One region of the Guptibacillus hwajinpoensis genome, then DNA from elsewhere that is predicted to be linked to it. Evidence: riboswitches for the same ligand, from Rfam matches in the RefSeq annotation. Region 1 holds a riboswitch; the other holds the start of a gene.
What was found. A riboswitch is a leader RNA that binds a small molecule or an ion and turns the genes downstream of it on or off. The one in region 1 is predicted to bind S-adenosylmethionine.

Region 1 (16,454 bases):
ATCGGCCTAGAGACAATAGCCGAAGAAGTATTAATTAGGCATAAGTATGCATTTGAACAGAAGCGGAGCTGTGAGAAATCCTTACCTTCCGGCGATGACTTTCAGTGGCGTAAAAACGGAGAGGATCACCAATATAATCCGGCAACTATTCATAAGCTTCAGCATGCATGCCGCACGAATAATTATGAGTGGTTCAAAGAATATTCCGCCATGCTTACCGATGCGAATCGGAATCTTCAATCCATCCGCGGTCTTTTGTCCTTCAAAAAAAGAGACAGCATTCCAATAGATGAGGTTGAATCCGTTGAAGACATTTGCAGGAGGTTCAAAACTGGTGCCATGTCCTATGGTTCGATCAGCCAGGAAGCGCACGAAACGCTCGCCATTGCTATGAACCGAATCGGGGGGAAGAGTAATTCCGGCGAGGGCGGGGAAGACCCGGAGCGTTTCACTCCGGATCCCAATGGAGATTTGCGAAGGAGTTCTATTAAACAAGTGGCTTCAGGCAGGTTTGGGGTTAACAGTCATTATCTTGTGAATGCGGATGAAATTCAGATCAAGATGGCTCAAGGAGCAAAACCAGGCGAGGGAGGTCATCTGCCTGGAAAAAAAGTTTATCCATGGATTGCAGAAGTTAGAGGATCAACGCCAGGTGTCGGGTTGATCTCACCGCCGCCGCACCATGATATCTATTCGATCGAAGACTTGGCTGAGTTGATTCATAATTTAAAGAACGCGAATCCGAAAGCACGGATCAGTGTTAAGCTCGTATCAAAAGGCGGTGTAGGCACGATTGCCGCAGGGGTGGCAAAAGGACGGGCGGACCTTGTTTTAATCAGCGGTTATGATGGCGGAACAGGGGCAGCGCCGCGCACAAGTCTGAAGCACACGGGTCTTCCGTGGGAAATTGGCCTAGCTGAAACTCATCAAACCTTGCTTATGAATCGCTTGCGTGACCGTATTGTTGTAGAAACAGACGGCAAAATGATGACAGGCCGTGATGTAGTAATTGCTACTCTGCTTGGTGCAGAAGAATATGGTTTTTCAACTGCACCTCTTGTGGTACTCGGCTGTATTTTAATGCGGGTATGTCACCTCGATACGTGTCCAGTTGGTGTCGCCACACAGAATGAAGATCTGCGGAAAAAATATAACGGTAAAGCAGAATATGTTGTTAACTTTATGCGCTTCATTGCCACCGAAGTGCGTGAACTTATGGCAGAGCTTGGATTCAGAACCATAAATGAAATGGTCGGCAGAACCAATGTATTAGAAGCGAATCAGGCAATAGACCATTGGAAGGCTAAAGGACTCGATCTTACTCCGCTTCTTTACCAGCCGGATATCCCAGACGGAGTTGGCTGGTATCAAATGACCGAGCAAGTGCATGGTCTGGACAAATCGATGGACGTACAAGAATTGATCCCTCTATGCAAGCCCGCGATCGAACATCAGGAAGCTGTCGAAGGAACATTTTCCATTCGAAACATTAATCGTGTAGCGGGAACAATACTTGGTCAAGAGGTTACCCAGCGTTACGGCATGCATGGCCTGCCTGAAGATACCATCCGCTTAACTTTTAAAGGGTCAGCCGGTCAGAGCTTTGGAGCCTTCATCCCATCTGGTTTAACGATGAGGTTGATCGGTGACGCCAATGATTATGTAGGAAAAGGGTTATCAGGTGGGAAAATCATTGTCCATCCTTCCGACAAGAGTACGTTCAAAGCAGCAGAAAATATGATCATTGGCAACGTATCTTTTTACGGAGCAACGTCTGGAGAGGCGTATATTAACGGTCTTGCCGGCGAACGTTTTTGCGTAAGGAACAGTGGTGCAGATGTTGTTGTCGAAGGCATCGGCGACCACGGGTGTGAATATATGACCGGCGGGCGGACAATTGTCTTAGGGGGAACTGGAAAGAACTTTGCTGCAGGGATGTCAGGCGGAACTGCTTATATTCTTGATACAGGTGGCGAGCCTTTCCGAGAAAAATGTAATACCGAACAAGTTGATCTGCAATCACTGGCTGATCAAAAAGAAATCGATGATGTGTACAAATTAATTGAAAAACATGTGCAATACACCAATAGTGAGCTTGGAAAAAAAGTACTGGATTATTGGAAGTCCATGCTGCCAAATTTCGTAAAAGTCATTCCTAAGGATGATTTAGAAATGAAGAGAAGAATTGAAAGACTGGAAGCGAGCGGACTAAATAAAAGAAATGCAGCACTAACAGCCTTTAAGGAAAGTAAAAAAGAAGTAGAAGCAGCGAAATAGTAGATAGGAGGCGAGTAAATGGGAAAGCCGACTGGATTTATGGAATATGAGCGGGAGCCACGGCCTGAACGCGATCCCTTTGAACGGACGAAGGATTGGGAAGAATACACACTTCCGATGCCGGAAGAAAAAGCAAAGCAACAAGGGGCACGCTGTATGGATTGCGGCATACCAACCTGTCAGACAGGAGAAATGATCAATGGGATTACGTCTGGCTGCCCCGTCTATCATTTGATACCGGAATGGAATGACCTTGTTTATCAAGAACAGTGGCAGGAAGCTCTTCAGCGGGAACATCAAATGAACAATTTTCCGGAATTTACAGGGATGGCTTGTCCAGCCCCTTGTGAAGGAGCGTGCGTCCTGGGCATTAATGAGCCACCAGTGGCCATTCGGAACATTGAACTCTCCATCATTGAAAAGGGATTTGCAGAAGGGTGGGTGAAACCAGAGCCGCCTGCTTTTCGAACGGGAAAGAGGGTAGCTGTCATAGGTTCAGGTCCCGCTGGATTAGCATGTGCCGCTCAACTCAACAAAGCAGGCCATCATGTCAACGTCTTTGAGCGCCATGACCGGCTTGGAGGTCTCTTGACATACGGGATACCAGAGATGAAACTTCCTTATCATAAAGTGGAGCGCAGGGTCAAGCTGCTTCAGGAAGAAGGAATTACGTTTGTTACAAACACAGAAGTTGGAAAGGATTATCCTTTAGAAAAGTTACAACAAGATTTTGATGCGGCTGTGATCTGTGGAGGAGCTGCCAAGCATCGTGACTTAAAAATAGAAGGAAGAGAGTTGAAAGGCATTCATTTTGCCATGGACTTTCTCCATCAAAATACGAAAAGCCTGCTGGATTCGAATCATAAGGATGGAAATTTTATCTCTGCCAAAGGAAAAGATGTCATTGTCATTGGCGGCGGAGATACAGGTACAGACTGCCTCGCTACTTCGGTTCGCCACCAATGTAAAAGCTTGACCCAGTTTGATATTTACCATAAAAAAGGGGACGTTCGGAAAGAGGATAACCCTTGGCCTCAGTGGCCGATCATCCATCGAATCGAATACGGACAAAAAGAAGCTGCCGCTGTATTTGGTAAGGACCCTCGCGCTTATGCTGTTATGACAACTAAGTTTGTCGGTGATAAAAATGGTCATGTTAAGGAAGTTCATACGATTAATGTGGAAACATTTATAGATAAGAACGGACAGCGCGCCAGAAGAGAGGTTCCCGGGACAGAAAAAATATGGCAGGCCCAACTCGTTCTATTGGCAATCGGGTTCAGTGGACCGGAACAAGGTTTCCTTAAGCAGCTTGGAGTCGAAATGGATAATAGATCTACCGTCAAAGCTGATTATGGAACATTTACTACAAATGTCGAAGGGATTTTTGCTGCTGGCGATGTCCGTCGCGGGCAAAGTTTGATCGTGTGGGCCATCAACGAAGGAAGAGCAGCAGCAAGGGAATGTGACCGCTATTTAATGGGAGAAACAGAGCTGCCCTGACTAAACCAAAAGTCTAAGCGTGGAAATATTTAGGTTATAAATTCAATAGGATAAGCCTCTTTCTTTACTTTTGAGGCTTCTATTCCATTAACTCCCTGTGAACTTCATTTCACCTGCCTGGAATATATCGCACATATATTTAACACCATAAGGCTTAACAAGATAACGCTTTTCCATAGAAATCCTCATGGGCATTAAACTGGTGTATTATATTAAGTGAATATCGAATAAACACGCTTAATGAAAAGTTGACCATATGATACTTGTAAACCAATAAGAGATGACATACCCTTTGACATACTCTTTCTCACTTTTGAATATTTTCTTTTGTTCATGACAAAAGAGATAAGCCTAATTTAACTTATAATCACATATAACTTGTACATTATTGTTCATTATTTATCTAAGGGAACCTATGGGCGGCATTCCACCCAAACTTAGCACCTTAGCAAGGTGCTAATGGCAGAACGGTCATTAATTATAGTTGTTGATGAATTGTTGACCTAATTCGTCAACAACTACTTTTTAAAATCATAGTTAATCATACACCTATTTTAAGAAATGGCTCTTTTCGTATAGATTGTTGCTATTTTGACCATCTTTTGAGAGGTGATTAAATACTCTTTCAGGAGGGGTTTTAGGATGTGGGAAGATTTATGCTAGTTTTTCAGATTTACCTAAACACGAGCAAATCAAGCTATTTAATCTATTAAAAGAAGACTTCATTTCCAACGAAGATGAGAATATGAAGGATGCGTTTACCACCATTAGGGAAACACGTTTTAAGGAAGGATTAGGCTGCATCCATTGCGGGAGCGTAAAGGTAAAGCGGAACGTAAGTACAGAGGTAGACAACGCTATTTCTGTCGTAACTGCGGCAAGTCTTTCAATGACCTTTCGAACCCATACTCAATCATTCTGTTTTTAAGTTGATCTACGACATCAGCATCGTGGATAGCTTGGACAGCAGTGATATGGTATTCCTTGTAGTAATTCCGATTTTAACTTTTCTATTATTTTGGGTTATAGGGATCTTTATATTTCAAAGAAAAGAAATTAAGTAAACAAGAAAGCAGGTGAGGTCAAATGCTCTATTTAATCCTAATTGTCATAAAAGCTTTCGCATATGTCCTCACTCGTTTGTATTTGCTGAAAAAAGAAATAAAAAATACAACTCGGTAGCTTCAGAATTTCAACCAAAATAAAACAGCAATGAAGATCGATATCATCTATCATGATCCTAATTTTGAGGAACTGGCAAAGGAAATGAATAACCTGATTGATCTGAAGAAACAAGCAGAGGCAGTCAAGCGTTCCACAGAAAATGAGTTGAAACAGGCCATATCCCATATTTCTCATGATATTCGAACGCCTATGACATCGATCCTAGGGTATACAGTTTCTAGAATCGGATGAAATCAGTCCTGAAATGAAAAAGGAATACATAGAAACGATAAAAAATAGTGCAGGAAGGTTAAAAATACTACTTGAGGATTTTTTCGAGCTATCGATTATCGAACAAGCAGATTATCCTTTGAAAATGGAGATAGTTAAGTTCAACTCTTTGATTATAGAGGCACTATTTGGATTTTATGAGGAGTTTAATAGAAGAAATATAGAGCCTGAAATTCATATCCCAGACAATGATATTATGATAATGGTCGACCCATCTGCAGTTAAAAGAGTGGTAGAAAATCTAGTTATAAATACAATTAGGTACTCAACTGGAGATGTTACCATCCACCTAAGAAGAATTAATTCAGTTGTTCAACTTAAAATTTCCAACTCTGTTCATCAACTTAGTAAACAAGAAGTAAACCTAATGTTTGATCGCTTTTATAAGGCGGATCAGACAAGGACTGGAAGTGGTACTGGGCTAGGTTTATCAATTGCTAAAAGCTTGATGGAAAAAATGGACGGGATTATTTATGCTGAGTTAAAAGATAATCAATTAACTATGATTTGTGAATGGGAATCTAAATACTCTTAATTCAATAAATACCTTCTTCCACAATTTGTGAGCTTTTTTAATACAACTAACAACACAAAGTCATAATTTGTGAAATCCGAAATATTATACTCATATCTTGATTTCGAGTCTTCAACTAATGGGGGCGAATCTTGAATAAGAAGATTCGGAACCGTCCCCATGCAAAAAAAGAATGAAGCTTTGAAAAACGCCTGTCCGTATTTTGGGACAGGCGTTTTTACTTATGCTTTCGTCTTATAAGATGTAATGTGATCCTGCAGCGTGTCGTCACTGCCGAACAGGAAATGTTTCTCCATATCCGGGGAATACGTGGAGTTTTCAGCTGTACGGCCGACGGTTTCTGCCACTTCACGAAGCATAGCCGGAGAAGCTCCACAGCAGAGTCCCAGGTAGTTCACACCAATACTGTGCGCTTCTTTGGCCCACTCAGCAAGCTCATACCGGTTCGTGTAGAGCGGATCCAGGGACGTTGGGAACGTTGTTTCCGTTGGAAGTGTACAAGCACAGCTACCGTCCGGCAGGTTGAAGAAGGTAGGGTGTTCTTCCGTCGTGCGGTAAGGAATGGGAAGGGCACCTACATAACCGTCCACCGTATTACGGATTTTCTCTACATACGGCTGCATCGTTGCTGGTCCGCGGAAGCAGTTCATCCCCACAACAAGAGCGCCTTTTTCTTTTAATAAGCGGCAGGCTTCTTCTACTTCGTAGCCATCTCGCAGAATGTTTTCGCCCATCAGACCGAATGTGATCACGGCAGGGAGATTTTGTTTTTGGATTTCTTCGAGAGCAATCAGCGCTTCTTCATAGTAATAGAAGGTTTCGCCGTTCACAAAGTCTACGCCTTCTTCCTTACACCAGCCGATCATCTCCGCAAACATGCTTCTTGTTTTTTCAACAGCTTCAGGATCATCCGGGTTGAACAGGTTCGTGTTGGAAATGTTCCCGGCTACGAGTGCTTCTTCCTCAGGGTGCTCCTGAGCAACCTCTTTGGCTAGACGGATGGCCTGGCGGTTAAGCGGCTCTAATAAATCCTCTTTGCCGATGATTCTCATTTTTTCGCGGTGGCCGTTATAGGTAAAGGCTAAGACGACGTCGGAGCCTGCGAGCATATAGTCACGATACGTCTGTTTTAGTGCCTGGGGGTTATCCAGGGCTACTTCAGGTACAAAGGATCCGGCCTGTAAATAGCCGCGGCGCTCTAGCTCAAATAAGTAGCCTTCTCCACAAATAACGGGTCCATCCTGTAATCTTTGTTCTAATGATCGTTTCATTTCATTCAACAACCTTTCCATGTGTAATAGTAGTTTATTATTAGAAAGCGAATGCCCTTCAACAGGGAGACGCTGACTTTCTGTCTGGTACGGGCTAAAATCGTTTCAATCCTGTTGGGTGACATGGTGATCATCTTCTTCGAAAAAAATAAAGGACCTCCTTGGATAAGGGGGTCCTTTATGTATAAAGAGTCTCCTTATCTTCAAGGTATAACTACTACCTTCTGGATTTAGCACCGTGCCAATGGCTGGTTGCTGAGGTATCAAAGGGCCAGTCCCTACACCTCTCTGGATAAGTTTTACTATTATGTGGTTTTTGAAAAAACAGTTGCACACTTAACATGAGACGTATGCTTAAATCATGAATCAAATAAAGAATTCATTTTGAAAATTAGATGTTTATTATTTCGCTTGCGTTTTACAATACAGGAAAACGAATTAAGAATCAATGGAATTTTCCAAAATGGTGGGTTTATCATTACTTTCCTTCTGATCATGAAGAAGACTTAAAGAGGTTTTGGAATAAGGAATTGATATACCAAGAACTTATTAAGAGGGATTTTGAAGTTAAACTAAGGATGGAGTATCGAATGGAACAAATAGCTGTAGCTGATTACGTCCATCACGCTGAAAACAGAGACATCTCTGTACTGACTTTAATAAACGATGCTGATTATAAAGATGGTTTAGAGAAAATGAAAAGTGATTTGAAAGTAGACCCTTACAAGCAAATAACTAATGATTTTGCTGAGGTGTTTTTTATTTCGAAAAAATTGTAGCTCGGTTTCCATAATCAATAAACAGTCTTGAACAATTTATTCTACATTAAAGAAACATCTCGATGTCGAGTCTTCTGTTATATCGGAGCTATACTTTAGTAATAATAATGATGTTTACTGGTTTGAAAAATTGTAAAATACAATCGGTGTTTGATCAGGGGATAAGGGGGGAGATCATATGTTTTCGGATGTAGAAATTAAAATGAAGAAAAAAAATAAATTGTTGTTTTCTCGTGATAGCATTTGTTTGCAAGAATTGAAAGAACTTATTCAACTACAAAATCATAGAACTCTCGTCATGTGGGCGTTAGATTGCGCAAAATTACCTTTAGATAAATTTGAAGCAAAATATCCGGATGAACGGCGACCAAGAGCTTGTCTAGAGCTTTGTGAGGATTGGGCAAGGGGAAAAATCAAAATGCCCATAGCAAAGAGGGCTATCTTAGAATCGCATGCCGTAGCAAAAGAAATTGACGACATTGAATACGGCACTTTATGCCAAGCAATTGGTCATGCTGGGGCTACTATACATGTGGAAACACACGCTTTAGGATTGCCCATTTATGAACTGACGGCAATAGTCAATAAATACGGTAAAGATGACTTTCGAGAACCAGTAATCGAAAAGATATATTATTACTATACTCGCCTTCTATACTGGCAAGAAAATACCGATAACCTTGGACTAAATTGGGCTGGTTTTTTATTGGATGATGACAAACCTAATAAAGAAAGATTATTGAGCGAGAAAAGGGATGTAGATCAATAAGTCTCAGTTTCAAGTATTCAATTAAAGAGGAGCGTTTGCTTAATAAAAAGTAAGCGCTCTATGTAGCTTTAAGACAGATAAAATGGAATAAGAAGTTATAGTATTAATGAGGTTATAGTATTAATAAAGTAGAGAAGAGAAATAGGGGGAAGAAATGAGTACGAAATTATATCTTACACGACACGGAGAAACTTTGTGGAACACTAAGAATCTTATGCAAGGGTGGAAAGACTCTCCCCTAACCGATAGAGGAATAAATCAAGCGAAGCAATTGTCGAAAAGACTATTGGATGTTCCATTAGATGCTATATATTCCAGCACGAGTAACAGGGCAGTTCACACTGCTGAAATAATTAAAGGGGAAAGACCTCTTGAAGTATTTAGCTTCAATAGTCTTAGAGAGATTTCTTTTGGAATTTGGGAAGGTAAGACTTTGGAAGAAAACGAAAAGGAAAGTCCTGAAGAATGGTTATCTTTTTGGGAAACACCACATCTTTTTTCAAGCGATAACATTGAGTCATTTGTTAAAGTCCAAGATAGAATGGTGAAAACGGTAAGAAGTATAGTTAATAAAAATCGAAATGAAAATGTTCTTGTAGTAACGCATTCAATTGCACTTAAACTATTGATAGATTACTTTGAAAAAAATACACTTCAAAAACTATGGTCTACTTCAGCTATACCATCAGCAAGTTTAACTTTGGTGAAAACAAACAATGAGTATTATGAGGTAATCTATAAATTTGATACAGTCCATATGGATGAATCAAAAAACTCAAACTGTTCATAGGGTATTTTAGTTGTAAAAAGAATTTGATTTTTTGGAAGTGTTCCAAACACTATATTCCATTTATGGTATATAACTAGTAGGTCGAATATTGATCATTTTCAAAGGTGGATGCCGAAAAAGTGATTTAACGAAATTAGTACATAGCATTGGTTAAAAGGCTTTCTAGTGACTGGATTTTGACTGGGTTTTATTCATATGTTTCAGTGTCCTATTTATCAATAAGTTCTATAAATCATTTGATATAGTGATTAAATAAGGATTTTAATTCTCAATTATTCACTATTTTATTCTCAAAAGGTATAACGTGAATGCCTCCTTGATTGCTGATGATTTAATAGGAGCATGTGTCGAAGTTTTAAATCATCCAAATACTAGTAACAAGTCAAGTTGCTAAAAAAGCGAATGGGATTTCTATAATGAAGCCCATTCGTTTATGCTTTACTACCAATAAAGGTCTGGTAGTTCTTATCATTTCTTGATAAAATAATATGAAACTGATTTCAGATTTCAAGTTGTGGAGTGAGCAAAGTTGGTAACTATTTCAGATGTAGCAAAGCGATCCGGTTTATCAAAATCGACTGTTTCACGTGTAATAAATAATCATCCTTACATATCAAAAGAAAAAAGAGAACTTGTACAAAAGGCAATGGACGAACTAGGTTATTACCCAAATCCTGCTGCAAGAAGGTTACGAGGTCATCTTAAAAGTACAATCGGAGTTATTGTTCCAAGGATTATTAATCCTTTCTTTTCTTACTTAGTTAATTCAATCGAACAAACAGCTTATCAAAATAATTTTCAGGTTTTAATTTTTCAAAGCAACGAAAATAAGGAGAAAGAATTATCCTTCTTAAATTTATTGAAAACAAGACAAATTGACGGTGTAATCATGACATCTATTGAAAATGATGCAGAAATCATTCATTCGTATACTCAGTATGGGCCGATTTTATTCTGTAACGAATATTTAAATAATACAGATGTGCCATCTATAAGAGTTGACCAGTCTCAAGGAGCCTATATTGGCATAAAGCATCTAATTGAAAAGGGACATACTAAAATCGCCTACTGTACAGGTGGCTTATTTGCTGAAGACGGAAAAGACAAGGATCGCAATCAGGGCTATCAAAAGGCCTTAAATGAGGCTGGTATCTCTCTAAACCCAAACTGGATCTTTATTGATCAGCATTCAATTGAGGATGGGAAATCTGTTTTAAAACAAATTTTAACAATGGATAATTGCCCTACAGCCATATTTACTGGCAGTGATGAGGTAGCTGCAGGAGTAATGATTGAAGCAAATGATCAAGGAGTTCCTATACCTAATGGCATAGCGGTAATAGGTTTCGATGATCAACCATTAGCTGAAATGCTCCATCCAAAATTGACAACGATCAAGCAACCAATTTCCTTACTCGGAGAGAAGGCAGTAGAGGGGTTGGCTTTAATGATGCAAAAAAACAACACCATGCCTGAAAACATCAAATTGCCTGTAGAATTAATTACGAGAAAGTCCACATAATCAAAATTATTTAAAATTTTTCTAAAATTCATTGAAACCGATACCACATTACCTTATAATACAAATTAATAAGAAAAGGGGTGATTGAAAGGTCTTTGATTAATTTTTTTTGAGTGTTTATGAAACCGATACCATAAATATTTTTTTCGATTAATTAGTCCCATAAGACCGTTTAAGTTGTTATTCTTGTCACCAAGTCACTATAAATTTTTTTGTGTTTTTGTGAAACCGATATCATATAGTTAAGGAGTGTTGAATTTGAAAGGGAAAAAGCTTATTTCATCTTTACTAGTTTCGAGTGCATTATTAAGTGGTTGCTCATTTTCATCCGGCGAATCAAGTTCTTCAGAAGGAGATCAATTAACTATTGAAGTTTTCCAGGGCAAAGTAGAGTTCAAAGATCAGTTTGAGGATCTGGCAGAAGAATATGAAAAAGAAAATCCAAATGTAGATATAAAGATCTCTGCTGTAGGCGGAGGATCTGATTATGCAGGCTCACTCAAAACAAAATTTGCTTCAGGAGATGAACCAGAAATCTTTAGTATTGCTGGACCAACGGAAGCCGCTAATTATGAACAATACTTAAGTGATTTATCTGATACGAAAGCCGCTGAACTAGCTTTAGAAGGCAGTCTTGACCCTGTTACTAAAAATGGTGAAGTCCATGGCCTTCCTTTTAACCAGGAAGGATACGGTTTTATTTATAACAAAAAGGTTTTTGAAGAGGCAGGAATTAAACCTGAAGAGATTCTAACTTATGAAGATCTTGAGAAAGCGGTTAATGAACTGGATAGTCAAAAAGAGCAATTAGGGCTTGAAGCGGTATTTGCATTCCCGGGTAAAGAAAAATGGGTACCTGGTAACCATCTATCCAATGTATTTCTTGCTCCAGAATTCAATCAGCAGGTGTTGAAGGCTTTTACCGCTGAAACAGTTGCATTCGAAAAAGGAAAAGAGTTTCAAAGAATGATAGATTTGCAAACGGAGTATTCAGTTCAACCCGTTTTAAGTCTTGATTATTCTCAACAAGTAGAGGAATACTTCTCTCTTCAGAAAGTAGCAATCATTCAGCAAGGAAATTGGATTTACCCTTCTGTAGAACAAATGGATAAGGCGTTTGCAGAAAAAAATATTGGTATCATGCCAATTCCAGTTGAAGGGTCTGAAGGAAAGCTTCCAGTAGGAATTCCTAACTATTGGGCTGTCAACAACAATAGTGATGAAGAAGTGATTGAGGCATCTAAAGACTTTATAGATTGGATGTATACTTCCGAAGTCGGTAAGGAAGCCGTTTTGAAAGACTTTAAATTTATCCCTGCTTATGAAGGCTTTGACACGGAGAAAATTGCAGACCCTATTTCAAAAGAGATTTACCAATATTCTTCTAATGGCGATACCACCGGTTGGGTTTTCCTTGGATACCCTGGAGTGTGGGGAGATTATGTTGGTGGCAATGTACAGAAGTATCTTAGCGATAAAATGACATGGGAACAATTAGAAGAAGATTCAAAGCAGAAATGGGAAGAGTTACGAAAATAACATAACCCTGTATCAATAATATTGCTAACAATCCAGGGTGATTGGGTGGTTAGTTTCACTTTTATTTAATGCATTTTAAAAGTTACAAAATAAATGGCATATTGTGAACAAGGAGGGTTTCAATGAACAATCAAAATAAATGGTTTTGGATATTTCTTTCACCTGTTATTGTAGCTCTTGGAATTGTTGTCGTCATTCCGTTTATATACGGATTCGTTTTCTCCTTTACAGACTGGAACGGACTAACGGCTACAAAATTTATAGGGTTTGAACACTATATTAATCTTTTTCTTGAAGAAGAGTTTATGAATTCAATTTGGTTTACTATTAAATTTTCAGTTGTAACTGTCATTTTACTTAATGTGTTCGGGCTATGTCTGGCATTGATTGTTACTCGAAATATTAAATCAAACAATTTGCTTAGAACCGTTTTCTTCATGCCTAATTTAATTGGTGGATTGATCCTCGGATTTATCTGGCAATTTATTTTCATCAGTGTTTTTGGAGACGTTGGGAATCTCCTTGGACTTGAAAGTATGCAGGGGTGGCTATCAACGACTGAGACAGGTTTCTGGGGACTGGTGATTTTAACTTCCTGGCAGATGGCTGGTTACATCATGATCATTTATATTGCGTACTTGGAGAATATACCAAAGGATTTAATTGAAGCAGCTAAAATTGATGGAGCGACCGCATTACAGCGATTTAAAAGTATTACTTTCCCGCTTGTTGCACCTGCCTTTACGGTTAGTATGTTCTTAACTCTGTCAATGGCTTTCAAAATCTATGATCAGAACCTTTCCTTAACAAATGGGGGACCATTTAACTCTACACAAATGGTTGCTATGGAAATTGTTCGTACAGCATTCTCAGATAATGAAATGGCATATGCACAAGCAAAGGCAGTCATTTTCTTTCTAATCGTAGCTGTTATTGCATTAACGCAGGTTTACTACAATAAGAAGCGGGAGGTAGACATGTAATGAAAATGAATAAAGAAAGTAAAAATCTATTTTCCGTGGAAGTTCTTGGTTTAGTTTTAGGCTTGATCTGGATTGCGCCCTTTTATTTAATGATCGTGAATGCGTTTAAAACGAAGAGAGAAATTTTTGCTGGGGTCCTTGGGTTACCACAATCACTTGCATTAGAAAATTTCGTTAAAGCCTTTAACGACCTTGAATTCTTAAAATCTTTGTTTAATTCATTGCTTATTACTGGGGTAAGTGTAGCTATTATTATATTGTTTTCGGCTATGGCAGGGTACGCTTTGGCTCGAAATAAAAGTAAGCTAAGCGGCATTATCTTCTTTGTATTTGTCGCAGCTATGCTTATCCCATTTCAATCTGTCATGATTCCTCTTGTCTCCATTTTTGGTCAAGCAGATTTGTTAAATGCGGCGGGTCTGATTTTCATGTATCTCGGATTTGGATGTAGTTTATCTATTTTCTTATACCACGGGGCGATGACTGGCATACCAAAGTCACTTGATGAGGCTGCCATTATCGATGGAGCAAATCGCCTTCAATTGTTTTGGTATATTATATTTCCTTTGCTAAAACCTATTTCAGTGACTGTTGGGATTTTAAACGTTATTTGGATTTGGAATGACTATTTATTACCGTCACTTGTACTAGGCGAAGCGAATGCTACGATCCCGCTTAAAATGTTCTTCTTCTTTGGAGAGTATACGAAGCAATGGCATTTAGCACTAGCTGGATTGACGCTTGCCATCATTCCAGTCATTATCTTCTATTTCTTCGCCCAGAAACAAATTATTAAAGGAGTATCAGAAGGTGCAGTAAAGTAGTTTAGTATCGATGATTCATTCACAGATAGTTTAGGAGGAGAACAATGAGTCAAGCATGGTGGAAAGAAGCAGTAGTTTATCAAATATATCCAAGAAGTTTTAAAGATTCCAATGGAGATGGAATAGGGGATATCCAGGGTGTGATTTCTAAATTAGATTACTTACAGGATCTAGGTGTCAATGTGATTTGGATTTGTCCAATTTACAGCTCACCAAACGACGATAATGGCTATGATATTTCTGACTTTACAGCAATCATGTCGGAATATGGAACCATGGCTGACTTTGATAAATTACTATCCGAATTACACAAGCGGGATATGAAATTAATCATGGACTTAGTTATTAACCACACGTCTGACGAACACCCTTGGTTTATAGAATCTAAATCTTCGAAAGATAATCCATATAGAGATTATTACATTTGGCACCCTGGAAAAGGCGGTCAGGAGCCAAATAATTGGGCTTCTATTTTTGAAGGATCAGCATGGGAACTTGATCGTCAAACAAAAGAGTATTATATGCATGTATTTTCTCGTAAACAACCCGACTTAAATTGGGAAAATCCTAATGTCAGGAATGATTTGTATAACATGATCAACTGGTGGCTAGATAAAGGAATTGACGGTTTTCGTATCGACGCCATATCACACATAAAGAAAGTACCTGAGTTTCCAGATGTCCATAACCCTTTAAATAAAAGATACGCCTCTTCATTGGATGGACATCGCAATCGTGAAGGAATTCAGGTCTTCCTAGAAGAATTAAAAAGAGAAACGTTTGATCACTATGACATTATGACGGTTGGTGAAGCCAACGGGGTTACAGTAGAAGAAGCAGATGATTGGGTTGGGGAAGTAAATGGGAAATTTAATATGATCTTCCAATTTGAACACAACGATCTCTGGCAGAAAGGAAAAGACAAGAGTCTTGATATTCACGAGCTTAAAAGCGTTTTCACCAGGTGGCAAAATGGACTTCATGGAAGCGGATGGAATGCTCTTTTCTTAGAAAACCATGATCTCCCTAGATCTGTATCCGTATGGGGAAATGATAAAGAGTATCACAATCAATCGTGTAAGTGTCTTGCCACGTTATATTTTTTAATGCAAGGGACACCTTTTATTTATCAAGGACAAGAAATAGGAATGACCAATGTACAGTTTGAATCAATTGAAGATTATGATGATGTAGCCATTAAGAACTTATATCAGCATGAAGTGGAAGAAGGAAAATCCCATCAGGAAATCATGGAAGTCATTTGGAAATCAGGTCGTGATAATTCCAGGACGCCAATGCAGTGGTCTGCAGGGAAAAATGCAGGATTTACAGAAGGTAGTGATCCCTGGTTAAAGCTTAATCCAAATTATAAAGTGATCAATGTAGAGGAATCGATTACAGAAAGTCAATCTATTTATCACTTTTATAAAAATCTTATTTCACTTCGAAAAAGCAATCCCGTTTTAATTTATGGGAAATACAATTTGATTTTGCCTGAGCATGAACAAATTTATGCTTACACAAGAAATTTACATGATGACATAATCTTGATCATCACGAATTTATTTGCAGAAGAAGCTGAGTTTCAACTCCCAGAAGAATTGAAGAATAAATCTCATAAGTTGCTGATAACCAATTATGAGGTGAATGATTCAGAAACGATTAATCAACTAACCTTAAAGCCTTATGAAGCAAGAGTGTATAAGCTGTACTAGTCTATATAATTGAGGTGATACTTTGAAACACAGTAAACAAATTCAGCGAGCAACGGAATCGATTCGAGATAGGATTGAAGCTAATAATGCTGATGAATGGAGATTACATTATCATGTTACAGCTCCGCTTTTTGGATGAACGATCCAAATGGTTTTAGTGTATTTCAAAACCACTATCATTTATTTTATCAGCATCACCCTTATTCAACTGAATGGGGCAATATTCACTGGGGACATGCAAGGAGTAAAGACCTCGTTCACTGGGAACACCTTCCGAATGCACTAGCCCCTAGTGAGCCTTATGATCAGGATGGATGCTTCTCAGGTAGTGCAATTGAGAAGGATGGGAAGCTATATCTATTTTATACGGGGAATACATGGACCAGTACAGATCATGACACGGATCTTAAACAAGTTCAATGTATAGCCGTCAGTGAAGATGGAGTAACCTTTGAAAAAATTGCTGCGATTCCTGTTATTTCGCATGCACCA
Region 2 (16,454 bases), 290 kb from region 1:
CTTTTATAAAACCTCTGGACAAGTAGAAAGGACAGATAGCACAAGGGCTAGCTGTCCAAATAAATGGTTCATATACGGAAAAGCTTCACAGTTCACATTATTGAACGCCGACTGCGTCGAAAGCTTTGTTAACAGATTGCACTTCTGAGCTGCTTGCTCCGTAAAGGTCTGTAGCGGCCTGTACAGCAGCTGAACGCATCTGACTAAAGCTCGAAGAAGCAGTTAAGTATTGTGTGAGAGTACGATAGTAAATAGCGCCAAGCTTGTCCTTGCCGATGCCTGATACTGTTACACCGTAGAATGTTCCGCCTTCGCTAAGCAGATAGGCTGCTTTGTTCATGATTCCGCTATTAATGTGAACGCCGCCGTTATCTTGTGTTCCTGTATAACGGACGGAATAATGATCGGGATCCCCAAACTGAGATGGGTCTGACATAGAACGAAGAGCATCTCCTGATGTGCCAGGTGTGTAAATATCTTCCCCAATTAACCAATCTGGATTGTTGTTGTCGTGGTATTCCACGAGGGTACCAAATACATCTGACATGGATTCATTCAAAGCACCTGATTCATTTTGATAAATAAGATCGGCTGTTGTATCTGTTACAGCGTGTGTTAATTCATGAGCTACCACATCTTCGCCTCCGGATAGAGAAACAAAGGTAGAACCATCACCATCACCGTATACCATCTGACTTCCGTTCCAGAACGCATTATTATAATTTCGTCCGTAATGCACAGTTGATTCTAACGGCGCGCCATTTCCGTCGTAGCTATCACGATTAAAAACGTCTTTGTAATAGTCGTACGTAGCACCGGCGTAATAGTGGGCATCTACTGCAGCAGCATCGTAGCTTGCGTTAAATGCATTGTCTGCGTCAGCCCAGAGCGAGCCTGGTAGCCTCGTCCGATTTGCAGCATCGTAAGTAAAAATACCGTCACCTCTTGTTGTGTCCTTTAAATAGTAAGTAGAGGAAGAAAGAAGTGTGTTAAACGTTTTTGGATCACCAAGGACGCCCGTTCCTGTGCCTGTTGTGATCGTTCCAGTTACGTTACCACCACCGCCTGGCTTACCGACTCCTTCTTTCTTTGCCTCATGGAGCGCGTTGAAGCTAGTGAGAACCTCTCCGCTTGTTGCATCAATTATGTATTGCCAGTTTCCTGGTTCTGGCGAAAGGAAGTTAAGCGTCACATGATAGGCATAGCTTGCAGATTCACCTTCTGAATAGACGACAAGAGTGGACTCTGGCTTTTGTTCATAGTCAGGTGTAAAGCCAAGATCCGTTTCAGCTTTTTGAATGGCGTCCTGTTTTTTGAATTTCGTTGCTTTCTTAAGCTCTTTCTTCGATCCGAGATCTGGAATAACAGTACCTGAAACAGCTGTTAGTACGCCATCTTTATCAACATGGACTGTTTGAGTTGACCCATAAACCGGTGTGTCTTCATACAACTGCTGCAAACGAAAGACTGTGAATCCAAGCTCGTCTTTCTCGGTGGATAAAATATCGAAGGATTCTTGTGCGGTTGATCCGCTAAATTGATACAGGCTTTTTTGATCATTAAGGTAATCGAATAAAATTTCTTTCGGATTCTTAGAAGTAGCCTTCGTCAGCTTCCCTGAAACAAAAGAAGGTGTGCCTGCTTCTTTATTGATGTTTGAATTGTCAGCTGCGAATGACGATGTCGGAGCGAGCATGCTGCTCACCAATCCTACGGATAATCCAATCGATAGTAAGTTCTTCTTTCTCATTCCTTTTCCCCTCTCGTGATTAAGATGAGATTACTTTATCACGAGAAGTTAAAAATTCAAACTATTTAAATAATTTTGATAAATGAGACCTATACGTTTGGATACGTAACTGGTTCGTTATTACTGTAAAACAAAAAACCACATGATTCAAAAGGCTCAGGTGGTTATGTATTCATAAACAAGATCGTGAACAATCATATGGAAGGGAGTTTCGTTTTGCTCGTTTTTCCTTTCAAGTGAATGAAGGATAATATGGTGGATTTCTTCTTCTGTCAGCGGAATAAGTGATACATCTCCAAAATAATCTTCCAACGTTTTTATAACTAATTTTCTTGTGAATGTTATGGATTCCAAGCGCCATTCCCCTCTCTAGCTTCCTGGATACTTTAGCGAATCAATCTTTTGGCGTCAAGATGTTTTAAGACTGGAAGAAAGTACTTATTGAAAACAGAACGTATATTCGAGTAAAATACGGGTATAGATAAAAGAGAACAAATGTTCTTGTTTAACTTATGAAAGGGGTGGTGTAGATGGATTATTCAAAATTTAAAAAGAAAACGATTTTGTGTATTGATATGAAAAGCTTTTATGCAAGTTGCTCTGCAGTAGCAATGGGGCTTGATCCGCTTACATGTCATCTGGCTGTTGTAGGTGACACAGAACGGAAGGGGAGCGTTGTGCTTGCAGCTTCACCTGCCTTAAAAAGAGACTTTGGTATTCGAACAGGTAGTAGGTTGTTTGAAATTCCTGATGACGAAAGAATTCATATTGTAAATGCGAGAATGGCCTCGTATTTAAAACAGTCTATGGAAATTACGAAGCTGTTTCATCGGTATGTGCCATCTGAGTGTATCCATACGTACAGTGTTGACGAATCGTTTCTTCAGATCGATGGAACAGAAAAGCTCTGGGGGAGCAAGTTTGAAGTAGCGAAGAAAATTAAAGACGAGATCAGCGAGACGTTCGGACTGCCCTGTGCGATTGGGATTGGTCCAAATTTACTGATGGCGAAGCTTTGTCTGGATCTTGAGGCGAAAAAAAGTGGTATTGCAGAGTGGACGTACGATGATATTGAGAAGAAGCTCTGGTCACTTGAACCGCTTAGCAGAATGTGGGGGATTGGTCCCCGAGTAGAGCGCACGCTGAACCGGATGGGCATCAGGAACGTGAAGCAGCTTGCGAATTATCCTTTGCATCTGCTTGAGCAGAAGTTTGGAATTATGGGGAATCAACTCTATCACCATGCATGGGGAATAGACCTTTCGGAAATGGGTGCTCCCATTATGCAGGGGCAGATCAGCTTCGGAAAAAGCCAAATTTTATTACGTGACTATCATGATCCCAAGGAAGTTAAACACGTGATTCTTGAAATGAGTGAAGAGGTAGCAAGACGGGCGAGGCGTGCGGGGAAGGCGGGACGCACCATCAGTCTTGGTATTGGTTACAGCAAGGATGAAGGAGGGGGAGGGTTTCATCGGTCAAAAAGCATTGATAGCCCAACATCCATTACACTTGAAGTTTATGGAGCGTGTTTAAAGCTTTTTGAACAGTTCTATGAGCGAAGAACCGTTCGGAAAATTTCCATTAGCCTTTCTAACATTTGTGATGATGAAGAAGTGCAGCTGGATCTCTTTAACGAAAAACGACCGAAACAGCACGACCTTGGATATGTAATGGATTCAATCAGAGAGAAATACGGTTCAGATGCGCTGCTGCGCGCGGTTTCCTATACAAAGGGAGGTACAGCACTGCATAGAAGTAAACTTGTCGGAGGTCACAAAGCGTAGAAAGGAGTTGCTGGCACGTGATTCGCGATCGTGGAAATATTAAATGGACGTCAATGATGTTACCAGAGCATGTGAAAGAGCTGAGAGGTTGGAAGGCGGCAGAACGAAAAGAAGATAAACCAGTATTGGATGAACAGAAAATAGAAGAGATAAATGAAGTGATTTGTGAAGCGATGGCGTTTCATCGCCCGCTATATTTTTATTATTTTAAAGACGGTGAAACCTATGTTATACATGGCTATGTTCATTATTTCGATCAGCTTAACCGTGAGTTTCGCATTATTGATGACACTGAGAAGAAAAGAAGGATTCCACTAACAGATCTTGTTCATGTGGAAGCGAGGTAGAATGGTAGTACTCCCCATGAAGAGAAAAGTTTTTCATTCGTAAAACCGGGTAAAATAGGTATAAACCAAAATCCGGAGTGAGATAAGAGATGTTATTAGCTGAGCACCTTAACCATTACAAAGAAAACATTAAAGGCATTGACATTCACTATGAGTATTATAAAAATAATAAAGCGACGGACCGACCCGTTATTACTCTCCTTCACGGCTTTTTATCTTCGAGCTTCAGCTTTCGAAGACTGATCCCATTACTTACAAAAGGGTATACGGTAGTTGCTATCGACCTTCCGCCATTTGGACGAAGTGAGAAATCAAACTGTTTCGTTCACTCCTACCAGAATTATGCAGAAGTGGTAGTGGAACTGCTTGAAAGGCTTTCTGTTGAACAGACGGTTATGATTGGTCATTCAATGGGAGGGCAGGTGGCGATGCGAGCTTCCGCTATAAAGAGTAACCTCGTTAGCAGAAACATCTTGCTTTGCAGCTCTGGATACCTTGAGAAAGCAAAGCAAAGTCTCGTTTACACTTCTTATCTACCGTTTTTCTCTGTATATTTGAAACGCTGGCTGTACCGCAAAGGAGTAAGAGCAAATTTATTGAATTGCGTTTATGATTCAAAGCTGATTGACGAAGAGATGATGGATGGCTACATTCAGCCGTTTTTCAATGAAGGCATTTTTCGTTCGCTAGTAAGAATGATTCGTGATCGTGAAGGCGACCTTTCTGAGGCAGAACTGAAACAAATTCATACACCTAGCCTGTTAATTTGGGGCCAGGAAGATCGAGTGGTGCCACTCAAGGTGGGGAAACGCTTAAGTGAAGATTTACCAAATGCGGAGTTAATCATTTATGAAAAAACTGGGCACCTTCTTCCTGAAGAACGTCCACAATTAATTATGAAAGATATCGAACGATTCCTGGCACGTTAGCACGAAATCAGCTAGGATCAAACTCCTTTATCAAAGGAGTTTTTTTATATCCCAGTCATTCACAGTTGACTCATCAGAATAATGCGTGCTACACTGCTGTTCGTTGATAACTGCATATTACTTATTAAGAGAAGTGAAGGGACCTGGCCCAATGAAGCTTCAGCAACCTCTGTTGATCAGAAAGGTGCTGCTTCCAGCAAGAGAAATCTTGAGAGATAAGAGTAAGGCCCTCTTCTCTTGAAGTGGGCTTTTTTAGTGTAACTGTAATGAAGTAGACAGAAGAAGGAGATAGAGACAATGGACGATCAGATAAAAGGAAATGGCCTGGCATTGCTGCCGCTTGGCGTATTTATTGTACTTTTTATTGGGACAGCAATTATTACAAAAGATTTTTATAGTATGCCGGTGATTCTTGCCTCATTGATTTCAGCAGGAGTAGCGCTATCTATGAATCAAAAAGAAAGTTTTATGAAGAAGGTTGAGGTGTTTTGCCGCGGTGCGGGTAATTCAAACATCATTTTGATGATTCTTGTCTTTTTGCTAGCTGGAGCTTTTGCAGGAACAGCTGAGAAGATTGGAGCGGTAGATTCCATTGTAAATCTGGGCATTTCAATCCTGCCTGCAAATCTTTTAATTGTCGGCCTGTTTCTGATCGGTTGCTTTATATCCATTTCGATGGGTACGTCAATGGGGACGATTGTGGCACTCGCTCCAATTGGAATTGGGATTGCTGAACAGACAGGTGTCGCACCAGCCCTTGCTTTATCAGCGGTGATTGGTGGAGCAATGTTTGGGGATAACCTCTCCATGATTTCCGATACAACGATCGCGGCAGTGCGAACGCAAAATACACAAATGAAAGACAAGTTCAAAGTGAACTTTCTCATCGTTCTTCCTGCAGCAGTCATCACCACCATCATCTATGGCGTGATGACGATGGGAGCACACGCTACAGTCGGTGGCGATCGTGCTTTTGAATTTATCACAATTATCCCTTATCTAGGTGTGCTGGCGGCTGCAATCGCTGGAGTCAATGTCCTTATTGTACTCGTTAGTGGCACGGTATTTGCAGGGATTGTAGGACTGTACAATGGTTCATTTGGAATGAACGGTCTTGTTTCTACGATTACGGAAGGCATTAAAGGTATGGAAGACCTGGCAATGATTGCTCTTATCATCGGCGGTATGATCGAGGTAATTAAGCACAATGGCGGGATTCAATACGTGCTTGATAAAATTTTAAGCAGAGTAAACTCGCGTCGAGGAGCTGAGTTTGGAATAGCCGGGCTTGCAAGTGTGCTTGATTTATCGACTGCAAATAATACGATCTCCATCATTATGGGTGGACCACTTGCGAAGAATATCTCAGAAGAATATGGGGTTGATCCGCGAAAATCAGCCAGCATTCTTGATATTTTTTCCGGAAGTGTGCAGGGGATGCTGCCATATGGCGCCCAGGTACTTGCGGCTGCCGGTCTTGCGTCCATTTCGCCACTTGCGCTGCTGCCGTATTCTATTTATCCTATTTTAATTGCTGTGGCGGGTATCGTAGCGATTTCAATTAACTATCCGGGATTTAAGAAAAAGGAAGAAGCTGTAGGAAAGACATAAATTTAAGTGTGAACGATCAAAGAGTAAATAGAAAAGACAGGCTCCTTCATTATCGAGGAGCCTGTCTTTTTGCTATCCTTCAATCTGCTTTTGAAGATTGACAATTCGCTGGGGAAGAATGTACAAGTATTCGATCAATGAGTCTAATAAATCAATAATAAGATTTGCGGTTTCTTCGCTTGTTTCTTTCTCGAGACAGAGCAAGTTGTTCAAGTTGCTCCCTTTTCCCATTTGTTGCCCGAGTTTAATGATTGGTTCTTCAAGATCAATCTGTTTAGCAAGAGCTTCTAGCTGCTTGGATAAAGGTTGCCCGAGCTCATTTTCTGACAGGAAGCTACCTGTAATGCTTTCAAGCACGCGATTGGCCATAACTGCTGTTGCTGTCCAATCTTTCATATTATGTACGTTGACTGCTGAGCGATATACTCTCTCTAGATCGTCCGGAAGTCTGGACGTCCCGATTAGTCTGCCAAGTGGTTCGCGTGTGAATGAAGTTTGGTGTACAAATAACTCAACTTCTTCCCCGCGATCGCTATGAGTTGTTTTAATTAGAACGAAAAGAACGGCTTCTTTACAAACCGAACAACGTGAGAAAGTTGAAAATACGGCCTGGTTAATTTGATAATCGAATTTTAATTGGAATGAAGCGTCATTTGCACACTCTGGACACTCTGTATTAGCGGATTTCGGAAGCTTTGTTTGTCCGTATTTTACAACCGAATTAATTGTTGTCTGTTGTATCTTTCTCATCAAATACCCCCTGAATCGAATTTAAGCAAGTTTGTAGTAAACCCTGAAGAATAAAGGTGTAGTTAATAACCGGATTCGTAAAGTAGGAATTGTGTGAAGAGTGTGTTATCAACTTATATTATTCGCCCCTAATGGAAATAAAAGGGGGTTCGATTACGCTATAAAGACTTCACTTCAATAAAACGCAACAAAAGTCCTTTTTTTCTTCGAGTAAAATAGTACCAAAATTGTGAATAAATTGACAGGAAAAGGACTGAGATTCTAAACTATAGGTTAATGGATAAGAGGAGGAACAGCTATGAAACAAGGACGACTTTTTATAAATCAGTTATGGAAGGAACATGATCGAGCGAAGGAGCTCTTAACATTCGCTTCTGCAAACACGCCGGGAATCCCTTCTCAATCTTCACAAAAAAATACCGGGGTGAAGCAATCTGGACCAGAACCTGCTTATAATCGAAGAAAAGTGATTGGTTTACTACTTGGTCCTGCACTATTCTTTTTTCTAATGGCCTTTTTTCATCCCGATGGTTTATCACAGGCGGGCCTATCTGTGCTCGCAAGTACGGCATGGATTGCAACATGGTGGATTACAGAAGCGATCCCAATTCCAGCGACGTCTCTTCTGCCGATTATACTCTTCCCACTTACAGGTGGACTCGAAGGTGATTTAACCGCTTCGGCTTATGGTGACAATACGATTTTTCTCTTTATGGGCGGTTTTTTGATTGCGCTTTCAATGCAGAAATGGGACCTACATAAACGGATTGCACTTGTTATTATATCAGCAATCGGAACGAGTACGGAGCGAATTGTACTTGGATTTATGGTTGCAACAGGGTTTTTATCGATGTGGATTTCAAATACAGCCACATCTATGATGATGGTGCCAATTGGTCTGGCTGTCATTTATCAAGTATCAGAACAGTTAGATATGAATACCGAGGAGGAAACACCGCGGTTTAATTTTGGAAAGGCGATAATGCTTGGAATTGCCTATAGCGCTTCGATCGGTGGGCTTGCAACATTAATTGGAACCCCGCCAAACACGATCTTTGCGGCTGTAGTAAATGAACTATACGGCATTGAAATTTCATTTGCGAGATGGATGATGTTTGGCGTGCCGCTGATGATCATTCTTCTATTTGGCTGTTGGTATTATCTAGTGAAAATGGCCTTTCCAATGAAGATTAAAGAGCTTCCAGGAGGTAGAGAAGTCATTACGAAAGAGAGAAAAGATCTTGGTGAAATGTCACCTGAGGAAAAAGTGATTTTGATCGTTTTCTCGCTCACTGCGCTGGCATGGATTAGCCGTTCGTTTGTGTTGAGTGAGCTTAATCCAAACATAAATGATACCGTCATTGCCATGATAGCTGCGATGCTTCTATTTCTTATACCGGCCCCATCAAAGAAAGGATCATTTCTACTCGACTGGAAGACAGCGAAAGGACTTCCGTGGGGGATTTTGCTTCTATTTGGGGCAGGCCTTGCGATTGCATCAGGTTTTCAGGAGTCTGGACTCGCAAAGTGGATTGGAGAACAGTTAACCGTTCTTGAAGGGATTCATCTCTTCGTCATCTTGCTTCTTGTCACAGCCCTTGTCATATTCCTGACAGAAATTACGTCTAACACAGCAACAGCAACGATGATGTTTCCTATTATGGCATCACTGTCATCAGCCATTTCAGTACATCCGTATGCGTTAATGATTGGTGCTGGGGTTGCGGCTAGCTGTGCGTTTATGCTTCCGGTCGCAACTCCACCGAACGCCGTTGTTTTTGGTTCAGGTTATTTGAAAATTCCTGATATGGCTAGAGCGGGTTTTTGGCTTAATATGACATCTATCATCATCATCACGCTTGCCATCTACTTTTATATGCCAATCGTGTGGGGGATTGATTTGACCCAATTCCCAGCTGATTTAAAATAAAATGAAGCATATAAAAAGGTGATGATTCTATGAACAATGCAATAAACAAACCATATACATCAAAAGATGCAGGGTTCTGGCGAGCTGCAGCGAGTCTAGGATGCGGTGCTTTACTTGTTTTTTCAGCACTTTATGCGTTTCAGCCGCTACTTCCCGTTTTTGCGCTTGAGTTTGACCGGAGCGCAACAACGGCGAGCTTACTTATGTTGCTCCCCGTTATGACGATGATTCCAGGTCTGCTTGTTCTAGGTTTTATTTCTGACCGGTACGGGCGAACAGCTGTTATGAAAGTTTCACTTCTTTTCGTGATCAGCGCTATGATTGGCATACCGTTTGTAAATTCGTTCTCCCTGCTTATGGTGCTTCGGAGTATTGAAGGGTTTTTCCTTGCAGGTATTCCGGCAGCAGCCATGGGCTACCTTGCAGATGAAGTGGCGCCTTCAAGTGTTGGGCTTGCAACAAGCGTATACATCGCGAGTAACGCGATGGGGGGACTCGGAGGACGTGTCGCAGCAGGATATTTAACTGATTTATACAGCTGGCAAATGAGTATTATGATTCTTGCAGCGTTTGCTATCGTAGCAGCTCTCTGTTTTTATTGGTTACTTCCGGATTCTCGCTTTTTTAAAGGAGGCAACCGGAGTATCACGAATGATGTGAAAGAGATGCTTGTGCACCTAACCGATCGCAGGCTATTATCACTTTTTATGGTCGGATTCCTTATTCAAGTTATCTTTACAGGGGTATGGACCTATTTGCCATTCTATTTAGAGAAAGAGCCTTTTTCACTTTCATTAAAATGGATTTCTCTTACTTATTTTGCATACATACTGGGTGTGATTTCTCCTCCTGTTGCAGGAAGAATTTCATCTAATGTTGGCCTGAGGCGTACCATGATGGTGGGGTTGCTTATTCTCGCTGGAGGCACTGCTATGACACTTTCACACGCTGTTATAGTAGTGGTTAGTGGTTTAAGTGCGGTGTGTGGCGGTTTTTTCATCGCCCATTCAATGGCATCTGCATCAGTAGCGAGTACGGCAGAGCATCATAAAAGCGGTGCATCGAGCTTTTATTTAATCAGTTATTATGCGGGTGTAGCAGCAGGTAGTTCAGGAGTTGGGATCCTGTGGGATGCAGTTGGCTGGATAGGAGTAGTTGGTTTGCTCATTCTTATCGTTCCATTACTTCTGCTTTTTACAAATAAAAGGGTTACTAGAAGATACAACAACCATGTACTAAGAGAGGAGAGTGTCAAATGAAGGTACGAAAAGCGAAGACTGGTGACGAAGAGGGCATCGCCTCTTTGCTCTCGGAAATGGGCTATCCTGTTTCGAGCTCACAGCTTAAAGATAGAATAAAGGGAATTATGGATGACAGCAACTATACCACGCTTGTTTTAGAAGAAGAAGGCGTGCTGATTAGCATGCTCGGCATGCACATAGAACGTTCTTATGTTTCTGACATACGGGTTGCTAGGATTATTACCATGATTACTTCGGCTCCGCATAGGCAAAAAGGAGCGGGGACAAAATTAATGACCGAAGCGGAAAAGCAGGCAATCGATGCAGGGGCTTTCACAGTTGTTCTGAATAGTGGAAATCGAGAAGAGAGAAAGGCTGCGCACCGGTTTTATGAAGGATATGGTTTTCTGGGGAAATCAACTGGTTTTTACAAATCGATTGGATGAATGGGAAGCCGGAGCAGTTGATTTGCCTGCTTTCGGCTATAAATGATAATAGGAATTCACAGGAACAAAAGGAGAGCGACACCTCCACTAAGAAGAGCAAGTACAGAGGCGACTAACACACGTTGAACGACTGGAGAGGACCTTTGGAAGATTCGGAAGAACACATCATCACTTCCTTTCAAAAGGGTTTTCTTTTCTACGGATGAAGACGAAAAAAAGTCTCACAACCCCTGATAGGAAATTGTGAGACTTTGTCTTATTGTCGTGTAAATCCTTCTTCGTCCAGATACTGAACAGCCTCATTATAAGAAGGGAACGTTCCATCTAGAATATCTCCTGCATACACATTCCATAGTTCGAGCTCTGGCTCGTACATCAATTCGAGCGTTTGGTTTTCATCATTCATCCAGATCTCAACTTCTATATCCGAACCAGGAAGTACCGAAAGAGAGTCAATCGATTCACGAATGATTTTGCGAAGGTCATTGCTTGAGAAGTCACGAATGTTAACCATGCCTCTTTCGTCCAATGGATAGCCTTCAATAAGGTCAGCGAATACATAGCCGTTTCCATTCGGGTGAAGATGATAAACAACATTTTTCTTATCTATAACCGCTTCTTCATAGTGGAAATTCACGCGTCCAAGCGAAACATCTTTTCGCGTAAGTTCAGGGAATGATGATTCAATAATCTCTAGTTTTTCTTCAAAAGTTAGCATAATGCCTCCATGTGCTTAAATAGTCTTTCTATCTCCAGTCTGAACAGGAATGCTCTTATTCAAACATACTGCATCTTATCTTATCACGGGTTCTTATAAAATTGTATGCTTTGGCTGCAGATTATGTAGAAAATCAGCGATTTCCGACTTGTTTCGTAATATAATAATGCTTTTTTCAGACCCATTCTGCTGGAATTGTTCAAATCTACTTTTCATTTTTTCCTTGCGAGGGTGATAAGTCGTCCAGATAAATTTCAGGAAAGCCAAGTCCATTTTCTCTTTGCATCCTTCGCCCATGTCTTGTCTCGTCTGTCCAATATGAGTAATCCATCGTTTCAAAACCCGATAGATGCATATCATTCTTGGAAGCTCAATGTAAATAATAGTATCCGCATGATCTGCGCGAATATCATAGGAATTACTATAATTTCCTTCGATAATCCATTGGGGAGAGGTGACAATCTCATTCTGTGAGGATCTAAACTCTTCAAGCGATGCTTCCTTCCAACCAGGTTTCCAGAAAAGAGCGTCAAGATGATGCACATCAATTTGAAGGATTTCTCCAAGCTTTTGTGCAAATGTAGATTTCCCCGCGCCTGCCGAAACTCCCATTACCATGATCCGCTTCACGAGTATTCCCCCCTTGAAAGTAGCGTCTTTCAAAAGTTTACCAAAAAGATCTTGATCGAGGAAGTCTGTATCGACTAACAAAATGAAGGATATGCAATGATGTGTGAGGATGCGTTACCATATAAGAAAGCTAATATAAAAGGGGAGTAAATGTGAAAACGTTATCGAACGCTGTACAAACTGCTAAACACCTAGTATTTTCTAAATTCCCAAATTGTGAAGCGGCTTTCCTCGCAGGAAGTGTTGTTAGGGGGGAGGCGACGGCTACTTCTGATCTTGATATTGTAGTGTTTGATTTGTCAGTATCTGTTTCTTATCGAGAGAGCTTTTTCTATGCAGGCTGGCCTGTTGAATGGTATGTACATAATCTAAAAAGCTATCAATCGTACTACGAAAGTGATTGTAAGCGAGCAAGGCCCTCACTGCCAAAAATGATCTCAGAAGGTTTGGTTCTTCAAAATAATGGTGTTGCTGACACATTAAAAGTAGAAGCGAAAGCCCTGCTCAGGAGCGGACCGGAAAAGTGGGGAGAGGAGACTATTAGGGTAAAGCGTTATTTTCTAACCGATGTTCTTGAGGACTTTATCGGAGCCACTGGAGGGGAAGAATTATTTTGTGCCAGTGCCTTAGCAGAGAAGCTCCATGAATTTGTGCTAAGAACGAACGGTCAATGGATTGGTGCTTCAAAGTGGATTGTCCGTGCTTTAAGAAATTATGACAGCGATTTAGCAACTGAATTCATTACCGTTTTTGATCATTATTATAAGACGCGAGAAAAAGAAGCCGTGATTAAACTTGTAGATCAAGTGCTTGCTCCGTTTGGGGGCCGTCTGTTCGAAGGGTTTTCATTAGGGAAGTGAGTTAACTTTTTTTTTAGGAAACATCGCTCATTTATGCGAAAGTGTTATTCATTCGTAACATTTTAGTAGAATCATGGGAGTAAAGACTTCTTATCTATGAATTCATATGTTACTCTCAGATTACTAGAAAGGGATGGGAAAGGGTTTGTTAAGTTGAAAATTATATCGAATGGACTCAAAACTTTCCTCCTTCTGATCGGAATTGGTATCGTGGTCATAACCGTATTCACTGATATAAACCAGTCGAATGGTTTTCTTGTAAAGAAAGACGTCCTGATGCCAACTGATCTTCACCCGGCTGTTACGGATGCGAGAGATGAATTAATAAGAAGAGCAAGTCAGAATGGAATTGAAATTGTTGTAACAGATGGCCATCGAACGGAAGAAGAACAGAATGAGCTCTATGAACGTGGACGTTCAAAAGATGGACAGGTTGTGACGAACGTAGCGGGTGGTGGATCCTATCATAATTATGGGCTAGCCATTGATTTCGCATTAAAACTAAATAACGGTGACGTGGTATGGGATATGGAACGTGACGATAATGGTAATGGAAAGTCTGATTGGATGGATGTGGTAGCCATCGCAAAAGATCTTGGATTTGAATGGGGCGGGGATTGGGAAAGCTTTAAAGATTACCCTCACCTTCAAATGGATTTTGGTTTAACAATTCGTGAATTGAAGAATGGCTACAGGCCGGATGAAAGTGAATATGCTTCAGAATAAGTAGCATTTGACAAAGGGGAAAATAAACAACGAGATTCTGTTATCTAAAATGATGAACTGAATATTTTGAGTCATCAGGGTCCATAGGGGTTATGTGAAAATATTTTTTCTCAAAAAAATAAAAAACAGGTTTATCTGTTTTTATACGGGGTATTTCTAAACTAACATAATTTTTCCCCCTTTTTACCGTCCGATTAATCGGGCGGTACTTTTTTGTACTGAAAAGTGAAATTTACATATTATTGTATTGTCCTCTCCAGGCATTAATAAGTCGTCAATTCATTAAAAAATTACTAATATTAGGGAAGATTCTCATATTCTCTTTTATCGTCTCTCAAGAGAACCTAAATTAGAGAAAAAAATAGGGGAGGATTCTATGAGTAAAACGTCTTTGATTGATTACAAAATTTTTATTCCATCATTATTAATAATGATTGGGATCAGTATTCCATTTGCTTTATATGAGGCAGAGTCATTAAAATTACTTAATTCGATTTTTGATTACATAGTAGATGTGTTCAGTTGGGGCTATCTATGGTATGGAGTTATTCTAGTAGCAGCTGGTTTATATTTTTCATTTTCGAAATATGGCCAGGTTGTAATGGGGGACCCAAAGGAAAAACCTCGCTTTACATTATTTGAATATGCATCCATTTTGATCGCAATGGGGGTAGGTTCGACAAACATGCGGACGGGTATGCTACAGTGGACTTCAGTAGCTAACGATCCACCTGCCGGGGTAGATCCTGGGTCAGCAGAAGCGCTTCTCTGGGGGAACACATATAGCATGTTCTTGTGGGGATTTCAAGTGTTCGCTATTTTTGTTATGAGTGCTCCTGCGATGGGATATATTCTCCATGTGAAAAAGCGACCGTTAATGAGGATTTCTGAGGCCTGTCGTGTGATCTTTCGTAATAAGTTTACGGATGGATTGGGCGGAAAAGTCCTGGACATCCTTTTTCTGATTAGTATTCTAGCAGGTGCTTCTGTAACCCTCGGCCTTGGAGCACCGATTATCACAAATAACCTATCAGCACTTTTGGATATAAAAGTGACATTTGGAATGACGATCATTGTTACCATTGTCTGGGTGTTCTTATTTTCACTTAGTGCCTACTTAGGAATTGAAAAAGGGATCAAGCGTTTAAGTACATTGAATATGTATTTAGCTGGACTTTTTGCTCTATTCATTGTAGTAGCTGGCCCCGGGGTGTTTATATTAAACTATTTCTCAGATAGCGTATCATTTCTTTTATCCAATTATCTTAATATTTCATTAAACACGGACTCCGTTCATCAAGGAGCACCGTCGCACATTCAAAGTAATACTGTCTTTTGGTTTGCCTATAGTGCTACATGGGCAATGCTTCATAGTGTATTCGCTGCTAAAATCTCAAAGGGTAGAACAATAAAAGAAATGATTCTTACATATCTTTTAGCACCTACTATGATTTCATGGATCGCTACAGGAGTACTGGGAGGCCTTGGAGTACATCGGTATCTCAATGGAGATGTGGCTGTCTTGGAACTGATCAAAGAAGAGGAAAGGATGCAGCTATTCCTGAAATATTGTCCACTCTACCATTTGGGCAGATATCGATTATCGTATTTATAGTTGTAGCACTCATTTTCTTAACAACTACCCTTGATTCAACGACTTATACGGTAGCTGCCTATACAAGTACGAAAGATATGAGTAAATATGAGCCGCCGAAAACCCTGCGTATTGTTATTGCGGCAATTATCACAGCACTTGCGCTTGTACTTATGAGGATAGGAGGGTTAGCACCATTAGAAGTAATTTCAGGACTAATGGGTCTGCCAATAATTATTATTCAATTCTTACTCATCTATGCTGCCAAGCGGATGATAGATAAAGACCAGGTATGGCGAACTAATATAAGACAAAAATAAGGGTATGAAAAATTAAGCACAGGAGAGAGTGATAGATGATTCGTTTTAATATAACCAAGCTTCTAGACAAGCTAGATCGATAAAAGTAGAATTTAAAAACGCTCAGAGCATATACAAGGCTCTGAGCGTTTGTTTTATAGTTATTTTTGCTTGAATGGCCACCAGATCCCTTTCCCAAATGAAACAGTGATGGCTGGGATAAGGAGTGGCAAAACGATTAAACCGTAAAGAAGTAAACCTGTAATAACAATGGTAGCGATTTGCATTAAACTAAGCACACCAGAAGGCATCATAGCACCAAATGTTCCGGCTAGTATAATCGCAGCGGTAATCACAACCGTACCCATTTTTGCCATAGAGAGATGCATTGCTTCTTCAATGCCAATTGATGCTTCCTCGTTGAAGCGATCTAGAAGAAAAATAGAATAATCGACACCGAGCGCGATTAACATGACAAAACCAAAGAATGGTACAGCCCACGTAATGCCATCATAGCCGAGCAGATTGATAAAGATGAGCTCTGAGATCGCAATGGAAATGAAGTAGGTTAGTAAGAGTGAACCGATCATGACGAGAGGCATAATCATTGAGCGGAAAAGCACAGTCAAGATAATAAACAAGCCAACCAGCATAATGATAACGGTCCTAGTGAAATCGCTAGTTGAAATGTGGGATAAGTCACTATTAATACTTGAAACACCACTATAGGCAATCGTTGCATCATCAAGTGGCGTACCATCAATCGTTTTGGCTACTGTTTCTTTTATTTCACTCACCGAGTCGATTGCTCCGGTTGAATATGGATCTTCTTTTAA

Region 2: linked by a shared signal. The riboswitch ahead of ABFG93_RS19815 (Na+/H+ antiporter NhaC family protein) and the one ahead of ABFG93_RS00295 (homocysteine S-methyltransferase family protein) in region 1 are both predicted to bind S-adenosylmethionine.

Annotation. Positions count from the first base shown of each region.
Region 1 covers NZ_CP156674.1:51,466-67,919, reverse strand. The annotation lists gene gltB (glutamate synthase large subunit) at 1-2,277, shown strand, start outside; gene ABFG93_RS00315 (glutamate synthase subunit beta) at 2,296-3,780, shown strand; partial or broken gene ABFG93_RS00310 (transposase) at 4,433-4,683, shown strand; gene ABFG93_RS00305 (histidine kinase dimerization/phospho-acceptor domain-containing protein) at 4,993-5,196, shown strand; gene ABFG93_RS00300 (sensor histidine kinase) at 5,210-5,770, shown strand; gene ABFG93_RS00295 (homocysteine S-methyltransferase family protein) at 5,992-7,041, opposite strand; SAM riboswitch class I at 7,236-7,340, opposite strand; gene ABFG93_RS00290 (hypothetical protein) at 7,632-7,820, shown strand; gene ABFG93_RS00285 (putative immunity protein) at 7,999-8,589, shown strand; gene ABFG93_RS00280 (histidine phosphatase family protein) at 8,744-9,379, shown strand; gene ABFG93_RS00275 (LacI family DNA-binding transcriptional regulator) at 9,909-10,901, shown strand; gene ABFG93_RS00270 (ABC transporter substrate-binding protein) at 11,160-12,440, shown strand; gene ABFG93_RS00265 (carbohydrate ABC transporter permease) at 12,563-13,423, shown strand; gene ABFG93_RS00260 (carbohydrate ABC transporter permease) at 13,423-14,247, shown strand; gene ABFG93_RS00255 (glycoside hydrolase family 13 protein) at 14,292-15,962, shown strand; gene ABFG93_RS00250 (glycoside hydrolase family 32 protein) at 16,059-16,454, shown strand, end outside.
Region 2 covers NZ_CP156674.1:3,826,677-3,843,130, forward strand. The annotation lists gene ABFG93_RS19790 (M4 family metallopeptidase) at 98-1,750, opposite strand; gene ABFG93_RS19795 (YqzH family protein) at 1,907-2,104, opposite strand; gene ABFG93_RS19800 (DNA polymerase thumb domain-containing protein) at 2,281-3,537, shown strand; gene ABFG93_RS19805 (YolD-like family protein) at 3,555-3,884, shown strand; gene ABFG93_RS19810 (alpha/beta fold hydrolase) at 3,974-4,813, shown strand; SAM riboswitch class I at 4,932-5,035, shown strand; gene ABFG93_RS19815 (Na+/H+ antiporter NhaC family protein) at 5,111-6,424, shown strand; gene ABFG93_RS19820 (hypothetical protein) at 6,497-7,174, opposite strand; gene ABFG93_RS19825 (SLC13 family permease) at 7,473-9,104, shown strand; gene ABFG93_RS19830 (MFS transporter) at 9,134-10,363, shown strand; gene ABFG93_RS19835 (GNAT family N-acetyltransferase) at 10,360-10,791, shown strand; gene ABFG93_RS19840 (hypothetical protein) at 11,048-11,509, opposite strand; gene ABFG93_RS19845 (topology modulation protein) at 11,603-12,139, opposite strand; gene ABFG93_RS19850 (nucleotidyltransferase domain-containing protein) at 12,292-12,999, shown strand; gene ABFG93_RS19855 (M15 family metallopeptidase) at 13,153-13,725, shown strand; partial or broken gene ABFG93_RS19860 (BCCT family transporter) at 14,102-15,639, shown strand; gene ABFG93_RS19865 (MMPL family transporter) at 15,780-16,454, opposite strand, start outside.